4 regions of the Streptomyces sp. NPDC104371 genome follow, and region 1 is predicted to be linked to each of the others. Evidence: riboswitches for the same ligand, from Rfam matches in the RefSeq annotation. Region 1 holds a riboswitch; each other region holds the start of a gene.
What was found. Region 1 has a riboswitch for cyclic di-AMP ahead of ACZ60T_RS19330 (M23 family metallopeptidase). Riboswitches for the same ligand answer to the same signal wherever they lie in the genome.

Region 1 (3,548 bases):
CCCGTAAACGCGGCGGGCGGGCGCGGTGTCGGTGCGGGAACGCGTGACCGGCAGCCCTGACGTCGGGGGGTAGCCGTCAGGACCGCCGGGGATCAGAGGTGGGCGGGCGTGCGGGCGCGGGGCCCGGTGCTCAGGGGTTGATGCCCTTGTTCTGCAGCCACGCCAGCGGGTCGATCGCGTCGCCGCCGCCCGTGTGGACCTCGAGGTGCAGATGCGGACCGGTGACGTTGCCGGTCGCGCCCACGCGCCCGATGACATCGCCGGTGCTGACCTTCTGCCCGACGCTGACGCTGATCGAGGACTGGTGGCAGTACCACAGCTCGGTGCCGTCCTCGAGGGTGAGGACCGTGCGGTAGCCGTACGCCCCGGCCCAGCCGGCCTCGGTGACGGTGCCCGTGTGGATCGCCTTGAGGAGCGTGCCCGTGGGGGCGGCGAAGTCGAGGCCGGTGTGGTGGCCGGAGGACCACATGCTGCCGGCGTCGCCGAAGTGGGAGGTCAGCGTGTACGAGGAGGTGGGCAGGGAGTACTGCTTGGCCAGCTTGGCCAGGCGCTCCTCCTCGGCCTTCTTGCGGGCCTCTTCCTCCGCCTTCTTCTTGGCCTCCTCGGCCTTCTTCTTCTCGGCGGCGGCCTTGGCCTTCGCTTCGTCCTGCGCCTTGGTCGCGGCCTCGGCGGCCTGCTTCGCGGCGGCCTCCTGCTCGGCACGCGCGGCGGCCTGGTCGACCTGGTCCTGCTGGGACTCGGCCTGCTGCATGATCCGGGCGCGCAGCGCCTCGCCCGCGTCCGCGCTGCCCGAGGCGGCGCTGGTCAGGCCGACGTCGCTGAGGGGGGTGGCGGCGGCCTCGGGGGTGTCGTCGTCCTGGCCGATGAGCGACTTGGCGGAGTCCGTGACCGAGGAGATGTCGGGCAGGGACGAGGGCATGTCCGGCAGGGAGATCGACACCGGCGGCTTGCCGGTCTGCGCGGTGGCCATGCCGCCCGCGCCGACGGCGGCTATGACGCCGACGCCGAGAACGGTGGAGCTGCGCGCGAGGCCGCCGCCGCGCTGCTTGCCGACGCGGTGCCTGCCGCGGACGGGACGGACGGACTCCTCCGAAGGACTCCACTCTTCCCAGGGGCCCTCGTCGTCGCGGGCCGCGAAGCCGTACGGCTGGGTGTCCTCGGGGGCGAACGACGTGTTCTGGGCAGACCGGTTGGACGCCACGCGGGCGCACTCCTTTCCTTCCGTCTCGCCTACCGGGTTAGCTGACGGGTTCGGAGCAGGAAGGTCTCCTACGGGTTCTGTGCCTGCCGTGCTGCCACGGCGGCATCCGCCCGATTCACCCCAAAGTGGTGGTTCCCCGGTTCCCTTACGGGATTCGGCACACGCGCACGGAGCCGCCTCGGGTGACGGCTGGGACGACCGCGCTGCGTTATCGAACGTTAATAGACGCGAGGGCCGTATTCCAAGTTGCTCGGCCGGATCATCGATCCCATCGGCCAGGACTTTCGCCTCATGAGCGGTGGAAGTAGGGCGAGTTGACCACGTGTCACCCGTCTCATGAGCCTGACGGGGCGTCAGTTGCTGTGCGGAGCGATTCCGTTCACTTACGCAACGTGACTGCTAGTGATCAAGGCGAGGGTATGAGGGGGCGAACGCACCGAGGGCCGGAACCCTTTCGGATTCCGGCCCTCGGTGATCAGTAGCGGGGACAGGATTTGAACCTGCGACCTCTGGGTTATGAGCCCAGCGAGCTACCGAGCTGCTCCACCCCGCGTCGGTGATTCAAGTGTACGTCATCCGCGGGGTACCTCGTGCACGGATCTCGCTTCCCCACTCTCACCTGCTGTTTCACCCGGTCCGGGAAGCGCCGGGGCCAGGTCAGGAGCGGTCGGGCGGGGAGAGCAGATGGGCGTTCGGGGCCTTCGCCCGCCGCTCGCACTCCGGCAGGAGCACCACGTCGACCCCCTGGGCCGTGAGCGCCCCGCTCCCGTCGGCCGACGCGACGAACGTGTCCGGCTCGCGCCATGCGGTGACCACCCGTCGTACCCCGGCGTCGAGGATCAGCCGGGCGCAGGGCGCGGGCCGGGAGGCGCGGCGGGTGCACGGCTCCAGGCTGCTGTACACCGTGGCGGTGGCCAGCCGGGGGTCCGCCGGGTCGAGCTTCGCCAGCGCCGCCTCCTCGGCGTGGACGACGGGGTCGCCGCCCTCCCGGGAGTGCGCCCGCGCCAGCTCCGTGCCGTCGGCCGCGACGATCACCGCGCCGACGCTGAAGGCCGTACGGGAGGGCGGGCACTGCGCGGCCAGTTCGCAGGCCGTCCGCAGCCATCGCCGGTCGGCGGCGGCGGCCGATCTCCCGGTGCCGGGCGCCGTGGGGACGTACCGCAGCAGGACGACGTCCCCGACCGGCCGGGTCTCCAGCAGCCGCATCCGGCCCGGCGGGTACGCCCCGGGCCCGAACATCCGCGGCGCGTCCGCCTCGCCCACGAACAGCGGCGCCACCGCCAGCCGCAGCTCGTCCGCGAGCCCCTGCTGGAGCAACCGCGTATGCACGCGCCCGCCGCCCTCGACCATCAACCGCCGTACGCCCTTGACGTCCCCGAGGTGCGCGAGCACAGCCGCCCACTCCACGGCGGGGCCGAGCGAGGTCACCTCCACGTCCGTCGGCAGCACCTCCCGCAGTCGCCGGGCGCCCTCGTCCGTCGTATAGACGATCTTCGCGCCGCCCGTGTGCCAGAACCGGGCCGCGGGGTCGAGGTCGCCGGACGCGCTGACGGTGACCTTCAGCGGGTGTTCCGGGCGCCCGGCGGCGATCCGGGCCGCGCGCCGCTCGGCGGAGGCGACCAGCAGGCGCGGGTTGTCGCTGCGCAGCGTGCCCGCGCCGACGAGGATCGCGTCGCTGTCCGCCCGTACCTCGTCGACCCGGTCGAAGTCCTCCGGCCCGGACAGCAGAAGCCGCTCGGGTCCGGTGTCGTCCAGGAAGCCGTCGAGCGAGACGGCGGCGGACAACAGAACGTAGGGGTGGGCCATGGGGTCGCGCTCCAGTGGTCGGGGGCGGGGATCCGGACGGGGCTCGGGCGATCGCCTTCCGGTCGGTTGATTACAGTCTCCGACCGAGGGGTGCCGCACAGCGGAAGCATGGGGGCGCATCCTCGGCACCCGCTACCCACCGGCCCGGACAAGGACGACCGACATGTGCGACCCCCGCGACACCACGGCGTCCGGTGCCGCCGACAGCGGCGACCCGGCCGGCCTCCCCGCCGCCACCGTCCGCACCCGCGTGACGGTCCCGCTCCGCTTCGGCGACGACTGCGCCGTCACGGCCGACCTGGTCACCTTCCACGGCCTCGCGGACGGCCAGGAGCATGTGGCGGTGGTCCTCGGCGAGCCCGCCGCCGACCGCGCTCCGCTGGTGCGGCTGCACTCCGAGTGCCTGACCGGCGATGTCCTCGGCTCGGCCCGCTGCGACTGCGGTCCCCAACTGCGCGAGGCGGTGCGGCGCATCGCCGACCGGGGCGGCGTGCTGCTCTACCTCCGCCAGGAGGGCCGCGGTATCGGCCTCTACAACAAG
Region 2 (3,548 bases), on a different contig from region 1:
GCGCCAGGGCACGGCCCGTTTCGTGCCCGGGATGCTGCACGGTGCGCTGACCATGCTGGTCACGGGTGTCGCCCTGGTCGGCCTCAACCAGGCGCAGGACTACCCGCTCGACAACATCAAGATCGGCATCAAGCTGGCGGTCCTGATCGTGATCCTCGGCCTGGTCTACGTGAAGCGCGACGAGGAGAAGGTCGAGAAGCCGCTCTTCGGGCTCGTGGGCGCGCTGACCCTCACGAACATCTTCATCGCGGTTCTGTGGACCTGACGTCCGTGGACCTGATGTCCTCCCGGGCGGACCGCGCGGCTCCCACGAGGACCGCGCACCAGGCGGCCAGCGCGATCCACAGCAGTACCGTGCCGAGGCCGCGCAGCCACGGCACCCCCAGGGCCAGGGCGAACGACAGGGCCGCCACCGCCGTCATCCCCAGCGGGAAGACGGTCGCCCAGCGCCGTACGTCGTAGCGGGTCCGCGGCCAGCGCAGCTCGGCCGCCACGAGGACGCAGTAGCAGAGCGACGCGAGGATCAGCAGGCTGATGGTGACGGTCCGCAGGACGCCGCTGTCGTCACGGTTCCAGAGGTAGGGGTCGCGGTCCTCGGCGGCGATGAGCTTCGACCCGGCCACCACGGAGGTGGCGAGCGCGCCGCTCAGGATCCAGTGGTCACCGACGCCGGTCCGCACCTGCCGACGGTCGAAACGCCGGAAGGCGATCACGTACAACGCCAGTCCGAGCCAGAAGAACACGAGCGCCAGGTGCGCTAGCCACGCCACCTTCAGGGCCGTGGCGAGCACCGCGCCGAGCACCGCGATCCCCTCCGTCGCCACACACCCGAGGAACACCGACCCCGGCATCCGGCGCCCCCAGTGCCGTACGACCGGCAGGGTCAGCCTCAGCCAGAGCGCGATGGCCAGCGCGAGGAGCGCCTCGGCGAGCCACTGTCCGCCCAGCAGGGAGATCCGCGTGCCCAGGACGGTCGTCGCCGCGACCGAGGTGAACGCGGCCGGGGAGCGCGTCTCGGCCAGCCACCGGCCGTGCTCCCGCAGCAGGCGCCGGACGGCATCGGCCGCGAGCCCCAGCCAGGCGGCACAGGCCAGGGCCAGGAGGATGCGGGAGAGGGTCTCGAACCCGGCCAGATGCAGTCCGACCGACACGATGCCGGTCGCCATCACGGCGGCCCCGGCGGCCGGCGGGCGCCGCGCCCACCAGGCACGCAGCGCGGAGGTCCCTGACATGCGCCCGATGCTATGGACGCATCCCCGGCTCGCGTGCGGGGCACGCGCGCGTGGCTGCCAAATCAACCCCACGCGCACGTGCCGTACGGGAGCGGGTGGGGATCAGGCCGGGCGGACCACGCTGTGGATGGCCGAGGTGCCGTCGTAGTAGACCGACTCCTCGCGGACGTACGCACCCGGCTTCGGGGCGTGGATCATCATGCCGTCGCCGATGTAGAGGCCGACGTGGCTGATGTCGTCGTAGAAGAAGATCAGGTCACCGGGCTGGGCGTTGGCGATCGAGACCGTCGTGCCGACCTTCACCTGGTCCCAGGTCGTCCGCGGCAGCGAGACCCCGGCGGCCTTCCAGGAGGCCTGGGTCAGCCCGGAGCAGTCGTAGGAGTCGGGCCCGGTCGCGCCCCACACGTACGGCTTCCCGATCTGGGAGCGGGCGAACGAGAGGGCCTTCTCCGCCTTCGTCGTGGAGGAGGAGCCGGAGCCGGTGGAGCCGGAGCCTGTGGAGCCCGATCCGGCGGAGGAGTCCGAGGAGCCGGACGAGCCCGACGAGGACTGCTTCTCCTGGGCCGCCTTCTCGGCCTCCTCCCGCTGGGCCGCCTGCTGCTTGGCCAGCTCCTGCGCCTTGCGCTGGGCCTCCGCCTGCTTCTTCTTCTCGATCTCCGCGAGCCGCGCCTTCTCCTCCGCGGTGAGCTGGGACAGCACCTTCCGCGCGCTGGAGAGCTTCTGCTGGACCTCCGTCTTGGACGACTTGAGCGTCTTCTGCGCCTCGGTGAGCGTCTGAAGGCTCTTGGTCGCCTCCCGCCGCTTCTTCATCGTCGCGGCCTGCTCGGTGACGTACTGGTCGACCGCCACCTTCTGGCGGCCGGTCAGCCGGTCCGCGAGCTGGGTCTGGTCGAAGTAGGCCTGCGGCGAGTCGGCCAGCAGGAACGTGGCGGTGCCGGGGGACGCGCTCCCGGTGCGGTACTGCGCGGCGGCGAACGAGCCGAGCTGCTCGCGCGCCTCGTTGAGCTTCTGCGTGCGCTGGGCGACCTGGTCGAGGAGCGTGTCCGTGTGCTTGCGCTGCTCGGTCGTCTTCTCCTTGGCCGCGTTGTACTTCTCGGTGGCCGTCCCGGCCTGCCGGTACAGCTCGTCGACCTGCTTCTGCACCTCCTCCATGCTCGGCTTGCGCGGGGCGGGCGCGGCGTTCGCCGTCTGGGAGAGCAGGGCCACGGAGGCGAGAGCGGCCGTCGCGAGGGCGGGGGTGCGTATGCCTGAGGGACGCGGCTTGCGGTGCGGGGCCATGGAGGGCGACTCCTTCCGTGCTCCGCCTACCGAGTTAGCTGTCGGGTTCGGGCGGAGATGTGGAAGGTGTGCCCTACAGCCGTGCCCCGCGGGGCGGTCGGCCGATTCACCCCAAGGTCGGTGTGGGTCCCCGGCTCCGGCTGCCCTGGGGCGCACCGGACTCGGCGGTGGCCGCGTGGCCCGGCGACGTTCGCCGGTGGGGGTCCTGCGGCCCGCCCGGCACGCTAGCCAACTCCTGTGGCGCCTGTGAAGGTTGATGTGCGATATGCCCGATACATTTTCGTGACCTTCATCATGGGAGTCGCTCCGTGCGGTCACTATGAGGGGGCTTATGGAGGCTTGCGGCACTTCTTCGGTATCCATCGGGTGATGCTGGTACGTCGCGTTTGCGCCGCTCCGAGGGGGCGCGCGGAACGTGACCAGGCCTGGCCCGGCGGTGAAGGCGCGCCCGGCTTCGATCTCGAGGGCGGGCTTCCGGGTACCGGCTCCGATTCCGAGGCCCGGCTTCCGAGCAACGGCTCCGATCCCGAGGGCGGACTTCTCAGGGCGGCCCTCGGTTGTCGGTGGGGCGGCCTAGACTCGGAGAGCGATGAGCAGCCTCTTTGACGACAGCTTCCTGGCGGACCTCAAGGCCACTCCGGCCCCCGAGGAAGAGCCCCCGCCGCCCGAGGACGAACACGCTCCGGAGCTGGTCCCGGACGATCTGTTCGGGGGGAAGTTCGACATGCCGCCGGACCGGGACATCTACTACCGCGACGGCGCGCCCCGCCCGCCCATCGACCCGGCGGCGCTGCTGGAGGGGCTGAACGGCAACCAGCGCGCGGCCGTGACGCACGCGGGCTCCCCGCTGCTCATCGTCGCGGGCGCGGGCTCCGGCAAGACCCGCGTGCTCACGCACCGCATCGCCCATCTGCTGGCCGAGCGGAGTGTGCACCCCGGCCAGATCCTCGCGATCACGTTCACCAACAAGGCCGCGGGCGAGATGAAGGAGCGCGTCGAGCAGCTCGTCGGCCCGCGGGCCCACGCGATGTGGGTGAT
Region 3 (3,548 bases), on a different contig from region 1:
CGCCAGGCCCCCGCGATCCTCGTCGCGGCAGGTGTGACCGGATCGGCGATCGCGATTCCGCTTCTCGGTGCCACCGGTGCGAGCGCGGCCGGTGCCACCACCTGGGACCAGGTCGCGGAGTGCGAGAGCGGCGGCTCCTGGAGCGCGGACACCGGCAACGGCCGCTACGGCGGCCTGCAGTTGACGCAGTCCGCCTGGGAGAAGTACGGCGGCCTCGACTACGCGCCCCGCGCGGACCAGGCCAGCCGCTCGCAGCAGATAGCCGTCGCCGAGCGGATCCTCTCCCACCGGGGGACCTCCGCCTGGCAGTCCTGCGCGCCCCTCGCCGGTCTGACCAAGCACTCCGGTGAGACCCAGGTCGACACGGGCGTCGCGAACGACCCGTCGTCCTCCCCCCACACCTCCGGCTCCGACTTCGGCGCGGCGAACGATCCCGGTCTGCCCGACATGCCCGGATCACCCAAGTCGACCCCGTTGCCGTCTACTTCCTCCCCTTCGCCCTCCACGTCCGAGTCCTCCCCCGAGTCGTCCCCGTCCTCGGACCCGACCACCGTTCCGTCCGAGCAGGGCACCGAGACGAGCGGCGCACAGGAGTCCGGCGAGCCGTCCGAGAAGGCGACGAAGCAGGCCGAGCCCGGCAAGTCGGCGCGGGAGACCGCCACTTCGGGCAAGGACGCGCACCGCACCTCCGGCGGCGGGCGCCACCGCGGCGGCAGTGCCGACGAACACGGCGCGAACGGGCGTGGCGGCGACGGGTTCGGGCGGCACGCCTCGCCCGACTCCCCTGCCCCGCACGGCGCCACGGACGGCTCGTACACCGTCCGTCCCGGCGACACGCTGTCCGCCATCGCCGACTCGCTTGAGCTGCACGGCGGATGGAGCGGGCTGTACGACGTGAACAAGAAGGCGATCGGCTCCGACCCCGACCTCATCCTCCCCGGTCAGAGCCTCGCGCTGGAAGACGGCCGCACAGCGAAGAAGCACTGAACTGTCCGGTTTCTGACGCCAGTTCACGCCCTACTTCGATGTCAAATGTCCGCTTTGGCGAGAGTGAGATATGAGTCTCATAAGCCCTGATCGTCTTTGAAATTCCGGCGATCGGCTGCTTACGGTCAAGGCCGCTCGCCACAGCGGGCCCCGACGGTCGCCACGCCGAATCCTGCCGGCGGCCGCCCGGGAACAGTCGTCGCGTCAAGCGCCGTAGGCAGGAGCGGGGGACCCAAGGTAAGTGCCGCGCCCGGGAGTTGACCGGGACGGCTAGGGGTGAAGCCGTACGCCCTTCGGGGGGTGCGGCCGGGCAGCTCAACCGGCCCGAACCCGACAGCTCACCTCGCAGGCGTCGGTGAGGGGATTCGAACCATGCTGTCTTCCGGCAAGGGCAAGCACCGTCGTCCGTCCAAGGCCGTCCGCGCCATCACGCTCGCCGGTGTCACCGGCGCCGCCGTCGCCGCCCCGCTGATGGCGGCCGGCAACGCCTCCGCCGCCACCACGGCCGAGTGGGACGCCGTCGCCCAGTGCGAGTCCGGCGGCAACTGGTCCATCAACACCGGCAACGGCTACTTCGGCGGCCTCCAGTTCGCCACGTCCACCTGGGCCGCGTACGGCGGCACCGCCTACGCCGCGCGCGCCGACCTGGCGAGCAAGGCGCAGCAGATAGCCGTCGCCGAGAAGGTCCTCGCGGGCCAGGGCAAGGGCGCCTGGCCGGTCTGCGGCAAGGGCCTGTCCAGCACCCCGAACAACGGTGGCGCGGCCCCCGCCGCCCCTGTCGCGCCGAAGAGCACGGCCCCTGTCGCGCCCAAGAGCACGGCCCCCGCCGCGCCCAAGAGCGCGCAGAGCGGCACCGTCTCCCGTTCGGCCGAGGCGCAGAAGGCCTCCCGTTCCACCGAGCGCCCGGCGGCGCGGAAGACCGTGACCACCCCGACCGGCAAGAAGGTCAAGAAGGGTGACGGCGAGTACAAGGTCGTCCGGGGCGACACCCTCAGCTCCATCGCCGCCGAGCGGCACATCCGCGGCGGCTGGCAGAAGCTGTTCGAGCTGAACAAGGACATCGTCGAGGACGCCGACCTCATCTACCCGGGCCAGCAGCTCCACCTGAAGTGACGGCCGGACAGCCGGGCCGCAACTCCCTTCTCCCGGCGGCCACCTCGACGTAGGCCGTCCGGAGACCCCCGCTCCCCGCTCCGGCGCGTGTTCCCCCGCACGCGCCGGAGCGGGGTTCTTCTGCCGTTCCCGCCCCGCCATTTGTTCCGACCTGAAACAATATGGAGCGTCAACCTGTTCGCGGGACGGTCGGTCAGTCGGCCGGGTCCGGCAGGCGGATAGGCTCTAGCCACAAAGTGCCCCGCACTCCAAAGCGTCACATCCCAGAAGGAGATGCACGTGCCGTCCATCGACGTCGTCGTAGCCCGGGAAATCCTGGACTCCCGAGGCAACCCCACGGTCGAGGTCGAGGTCGGCCTCGACGACGGCAGCACCGGTCGTGCCGCCGTTCCGTCCGGCGCCTCCACCGGCGCCTTCGAGGCCATCGAGCTCCGCGACGGTGACCCGGGCCGCTACCAGGGCAAGGGTGTCGAGAAGGCCGTCCTCGCCGTCATCGAGCAGATCGGCCCGGAGCTGGTCGGCTACGACGCCACCGAGCAGCGCCTGATCGACCAGGCGATGTTCGACCTGGACGCCACCGACAACAAGGGCTCCCTCGGCGCCAACGCCATCCTCGGCGTCTCCCTCGCCGTCGCCCACGCCGCCTCCGAGGCCAGCGACCTCCCGCTCTTCCGCTACCTCGGCGGCCCGAACGCGCACCTGCTGCCGGTGCCGATGATGAACATCCTGAACGGCGGGTCGCACGCCGACTCCAACGTGGACATCCAGGAGTTCATGATCGCCCCGATCGGCGCGGAGTCCTTCTCCGAGGCCCTGCGCTGGGGCGCCGAGGTCTACCACACCCTCAAGAAGGTGCTGAAGAACAAGGGTCTGTCCACCGGCCTCGGCGACGAGGGCGGCTTCGCCCCGAACCTCGGCTCCAACCGCGAGGCCCTCGACCTCATCCTCGAGGCGATCAAGGAGGCCGGCTACACCCCCGGCGAGCAGATCGCCCTCGCGCTCGACGTCGCCGCGTCCGAGTTCTACAAGGACGGCTCCTACGTCTTCGAGGGCAAGCAGCGCTCGGCCACCGAGATGACCGAGTACTACGCCGAGCTGGTCGAGGCGTACCCGCTGGTCTCCATCGAGGACCCGCTGTTCGAGGACGACTGGGAGGGCTGGAAGACCATCACCGCCAAGCTCGGTGACAAGGTCCAGCTCGTCGGTGACGACCTGTTCGTCACCAACCCGGAGCGCCTGGCCCGCGGTATCGAGGAGGGCGCCGCCAACGCCCTGCTGGTCAAGGTCAACCAGATCGGCTCGCTGACCGAGACCCTCGACGCCGTCGAGCTGGCCCAGCGCAACGGCTTCAAGTGCATGATGTCCCACCGCTCCGGCGAGACCGAGGACGTCACCATCGCCGACCTGGCCGTCGCCACCAACTGCGGCCAGATCAAGACCGGTGCCCC
Region 4 (3,548 bases), on a different contig from region 1:
TCGGCGCGTGGTGGCTGCGCGACCGCTTCGAGGGCGCGGTGCGGGTGCGCGAGGTCGCCCGTATCGTCAGCGCGTCCGCGACGGACAGCGGACCGGCGCTGACGGTGCGGACGCACGCGGGCCGTACGGAGGAGCTGACCGCGGACCATGTGATCGCGGCGACCGGCTACCGCGTGGACATCGCCGCGATGGACTTCCTCGGCCATGAACTGCGTACGGAACTGGCGGTGAGCCGGGGCGCGCCGAAGCTCGGCGCGGGCTATGTGTCGTCCGTCCCCGGCCTCTATTTCACGGGCCTTCCGGCGGCGGCCTCGTACGGCCCGGTGATGCGCTTCGTCTGCGGTACGGAGTTCGCCTCGCCGCGGCTGGCCAGGCATCTGGCGGCAGCACACGGCTGAGGTCAACGCCCCGCTGCGGAGAGGGACTTGCCGAACCCACCATCGTAGCGTGTCGATCACGGTGTGTACGGGAGAACGGGACCTCGTCCGGTTCGCGCCGAGTCGCCCGGCGGTTCCGTCCGTATTCTCTGATCATGGCCGCACCCCTCGCATACGCCCTTATCGCCACAGACCTGGACGGCACGCTGCTGCGGGGTGACGACACGCTCTCCGACCGGTCGAAGGCCGTGCTGGAGCGGGCCACGGCGGCCGGCGCGCAGCATCTCGTGGTGACGGGGCGCCCGGCGCCGAGGACCCGGCCCCTGCTGGACGATCTCGGCAGCAGGGGGCTCGCGGTGTGCGGACAGGGCGCGCAGGTGTACGACGCGGGCGCGGACCGGCTGCTGTTCTCCGTCACGCTGGACCGGGAGTTGGCCGAGACCGCGCTCGGCAAGATCGAGGCCGAGGTCGGGCAGGTGTGCGCGGCCGTCGACCAGGACGGGGTGGACGGGCTCACGCTCATCGAGCCCGGCTATCTGATGCCGCACCCCACGCTGCCCGCGGTACGGGTCCAACGGCGCGACGATCTGTGGTGCGAGCCGATCAGCAAGGTGCTGCTGCGCCATCACGCCCTGTCGGACGACGAGTTGGCGGCGGTGGCCCGTGAGGCGGTCGGCTCGCTCGCGACGGTCACCATGTCGGGGCCCGGCACGGTCGAACTCCAGCCGTGCGGTGTCACCAAGGCGACGGGGCTCGCGCTGGCGGCCGAGTATCTCGGCCTCGCGCGGGCGTCGACCATCGCCTTCGGCGACATGCCCAATGACATCCCCATGTTCCGCTGGGCGGCGCACGGCGTCGCCATGGCCAACGCCCATCCGGAACTCAAGGCGGTCGCGGACGAGATCACCACGTCGAACGAGGACGACGGCATCGCCGTCGTCCTCGAAAGACTCTTCGCGGCCCGGTAGGACCAGGGGGCCGGTGGGGCCGGTGGGCCCTTGTCGGCCCGGCGGGGCTCAGTACGCGCTGTTGACGTTGTCGATCGAGCCGTACCGCGCGGCGGCGTAGTTGCACGCGGCGGTGATGTTCGCGACCGGGTCGTACGGGTCGAACGCCGTGCCCGCCACGTGGTACGTGCGGAAGGTCGGGTCGATGACCTGGAGGAGGCCCTTGGACGGGATGCCCGCGCGGGCGTTGGAGTCCCAGAGGTTGATGGCCTTCGGGTTGCCCGAGGACTCACGCATCACGTTGCGGTAGATGCCGTCGTACGAACCCGGGATGTTGTGCTGGGACATGATCGACAGCGACTGGCGTATCCAGCTGTCGAGGGTCGTGCCCTGGGTCTTCAGGGTCACGGTCTGGGTGGGCTCGGGAGCGGCGAAGGCGCTGGTGGCGCCCACGACGGGGAGGGCGAGAGCGGCGGCGCCGGCTCCCACGAGACCGAGAGTGCGGGTGAGACGGGAGGCCTTGGAGCCACGGTCCCGACGGCGTGCGGGCAGGGCGAAAGCGGGCATGTCGTATTCCTCTCCTACGCCTACGAGGTGAGCTGTCGGGTTCGGGCGGGGAGGTGCCCGGCCGTGTCCTCGTACGAGGCACGGCTTCACCCCGAGCCGGTCCGGCGCGATGTCCGGTCCGGCGACTTACCTGGGTCCCCCGCTCCTGCCTGCATGGGGTCGATGGGATCTCGGGCGGTGGCAGGATTCGGCGTCCGCTCGAGTGAGGGGAACGTATGCGGAAGCGCATGTCCGAAACAAGGCCGAACGTCATGATCAGGTCTAAATGACCTTGACATGGGGGAATGGTGGTAATGATCCAATTTGCTGAGCGTGAATCAACTTGCCGTTCGCGAACGGGAGTTTGGCGACTGGCTCGAACCACCTGACCCGGCGGACGCGTGACCTATTTCACTTACAGCATCTTGATCTCACATCGGTAACTAAGGGATATATAGGGCTAATTCGGGCGAAATTGGAGCGTTCTGTGCGTCCAGGGGGAGGTGATAGAGGGTGATTTGCCCTGTTTGTCCTCAAGAGGTGACCTACGAAATCCGGACACGCGGAGACGGCACGCGAAGGCGTCACCGACTTCGCGAGGCGCTCATCATTTGTGCCGATATGTACCTGTTTGGGTAACCTGATCATGGACGCACCGTTCGTGATCCGATACCGCCCGGCCTGGAAGAGCGGGCGCTCGCGGTGATCGAAACGTGACCGGATACGCTGACTTGAGTGTGGCGGCGACAGATCGACAGGCTCCATGAGCCGGTCGACCGGCAGCGTCATCGACCACGTGACCATTCTTGAGACCCACCGTGTGACCGGCAGCAGACAGGAGACCCCACGTGACCGTCGTCGGGCCGTTCGGGCTGAGCATGCGGGACCAGGCTCTGGAAGCCGATGTCCAGGCCGGGCTGACCGCTGTCGAGGAAGGGCTGCTCGACGCCACCAAGAGCGAGGTCCCGTTCATCACGGAGGCCGCGCAGCATCTGGTGCGCGCGGGCGGGAAGCGGTTCCGGCCGCTGCTCGTGATGCTCGCGGCGCAGTTCGGTGACCCGTACGCGCCCGGGATCGTGCCCTCCGCCGTGGTCGTGGAGCTGACCCACCTGGCCACGCTCTACCACGACGACGTGATGGACGAGGCCGAGGTGCGGCGCGGGGTCGACAGCGCCAACACCCGCTGGGGCAACGCGCTCGCGGTCCTCACCGGTGACTTCCTCTTCGCCAGGGCGTCGCACACCCTGGCCGACCTCGGCCCGGAGGCGGTCCGTATCCAGGCCGAGGCCTTCGAGCGGCTGGTCACGGGCCAGATCCTGGAGACCGCGGGCCCCCGGGACGGCCGCGACCCGGTGGAGCACTACCTCGACGTCCTCAGTGGCAAGACCGGTTCGCTGGTGGCCGTGGCCTGCCGGTTCGGCGCCATGATGTCGGGCGCCGACGAGACCGTCGTGGACGTGCTGACGCAGTACGGCGAGCGGCTCGGCGTGGCGTTCCAGTTGGCCGACGACGTCCTGGACATCGCCTCGGACTCGCACGAGTCCGGCAAGACGCCCGGGACGGATCTGCGGGAGGGCGTCCCCACCCTGCCCGTCCTGCATCTGCGCGAGCGCGCGGAGCGCCTGGGGCTGCCCGAGGACATCGCGCTGCGCGAGCTGCTGGAGTCGGACCTGACCGA

Region 2: it holds a riboswitch for cyclic di-AMP, as region 1 does, so the genes downstream of both, ACZ60T_RS10050 (C40 family peptidase) here and ACZ60T_RS19330 (M23 family metallopeptidase) in region 1, are expected to answer to the same signal.
Region 3: it holds a riboswitch for cyclic di-AMP, as region 1 does, so the genes downstream of both, ACZ60T_RS29790 (transglycosylase family protein) here and ACZ60T_RS19330 (M23 family metallopeptidase) in region 1, are expected to answer to the same signal.
Region 4: it holds a riboswitch for cyclic di-AMP, as region 1 does, so the genes downstream of both, ACZ60T_RS30955 (transglycosylase SLT domain-containing protein) here and ACZ60T_RS19330 (M23 family metallopeptidase) in region 1, are expected to answer to the same signal.

Annotation. Positions count from the first base shown of each region.
Region 1 is NZ_JBVJNF010000006.1:15,870-19,417, forward strand. Features, by position in the region: gene ACZ60T_RS19330 (M23 family metallopeptidase) at 131-1,201, opposite strand; cyclic di-AMP (ydaO/yuaA leader) riboswitch at 1,213-1,371, opposite strand; tRNA gene ACZ60T_RS19335 (tRNA-Met) at 1,681-1,754, opposite strand; gene ACZ60T_RS19340 (dihydrofolate reductase family protein) at 1,859-3,007, opposite strand; gene ACZ60T_RS19345 (GTP cyclohydrolase II) at 3,171-3,548, shown strand, end outside.
Region 2 is NZ_JBVJNF010000002.1:937,224-940,771, reverse strand. Features, by position in the region: gene ACZ60T_RS10060 (hypothetical protein) at 1-265, shown strand, start outside; gene ACZ60T_RS10055 (tellurite resistance/C4-dicarboxylate transporter family protein) at 243-1,232, opposite strand; gene ACZ60T_RS10050 (C40 family peptidase) at 1,335-2,510, opposite strand; cyclic di-AMP (ydaO/yuaA leader) riboswitch at 2,519-2,687, opposite strand; gene pcrA (DNA helicase PcrA) at 3,100-3,548, shown strand, end outside.
Region 3 is NZ_JBVJNF010000012.1:101,873-105,420, reverse strand. Features, by position in the region: gene ACZ60T_RS29795 (transglycosylase family protein) at 1-987, shown strand, start outside; cyclic di-AMP (ydaO/yuaA leader) riboswitch at 1,187-1,354, shown strand; gene ACZ60T_RS29790 (transglycosylase family protein) at 1,360-2,100, shown strand; gene eno (phosphopyruvate hydratase) at 2,380-3,548, shown strand, end outside.
Region 4 is NZ_JBVJNF010000013.1:129,902-133,449, forward strand. Features, by position in the region: gene ACZ60T_RS30945 (FAD-dependent oxidoreductase) at 1-398, shown strand, start outside; gene ACZ60T_RS30950 (HAD family hydrolase) at 533-1,345, shown strand; gene ACZ60T_RS30955 (transglycosylase SLT domain-containing protein) at 1,394-1,891, opposite strand; cyclic di-AMP (ydaO/yuaA leader) riboswitch at 1,896-2,062, opposite strand; gene ACZ60T_RS30960 (polyprenyl synthetase family protein) at 2,719-3,548, shown strand, end outside.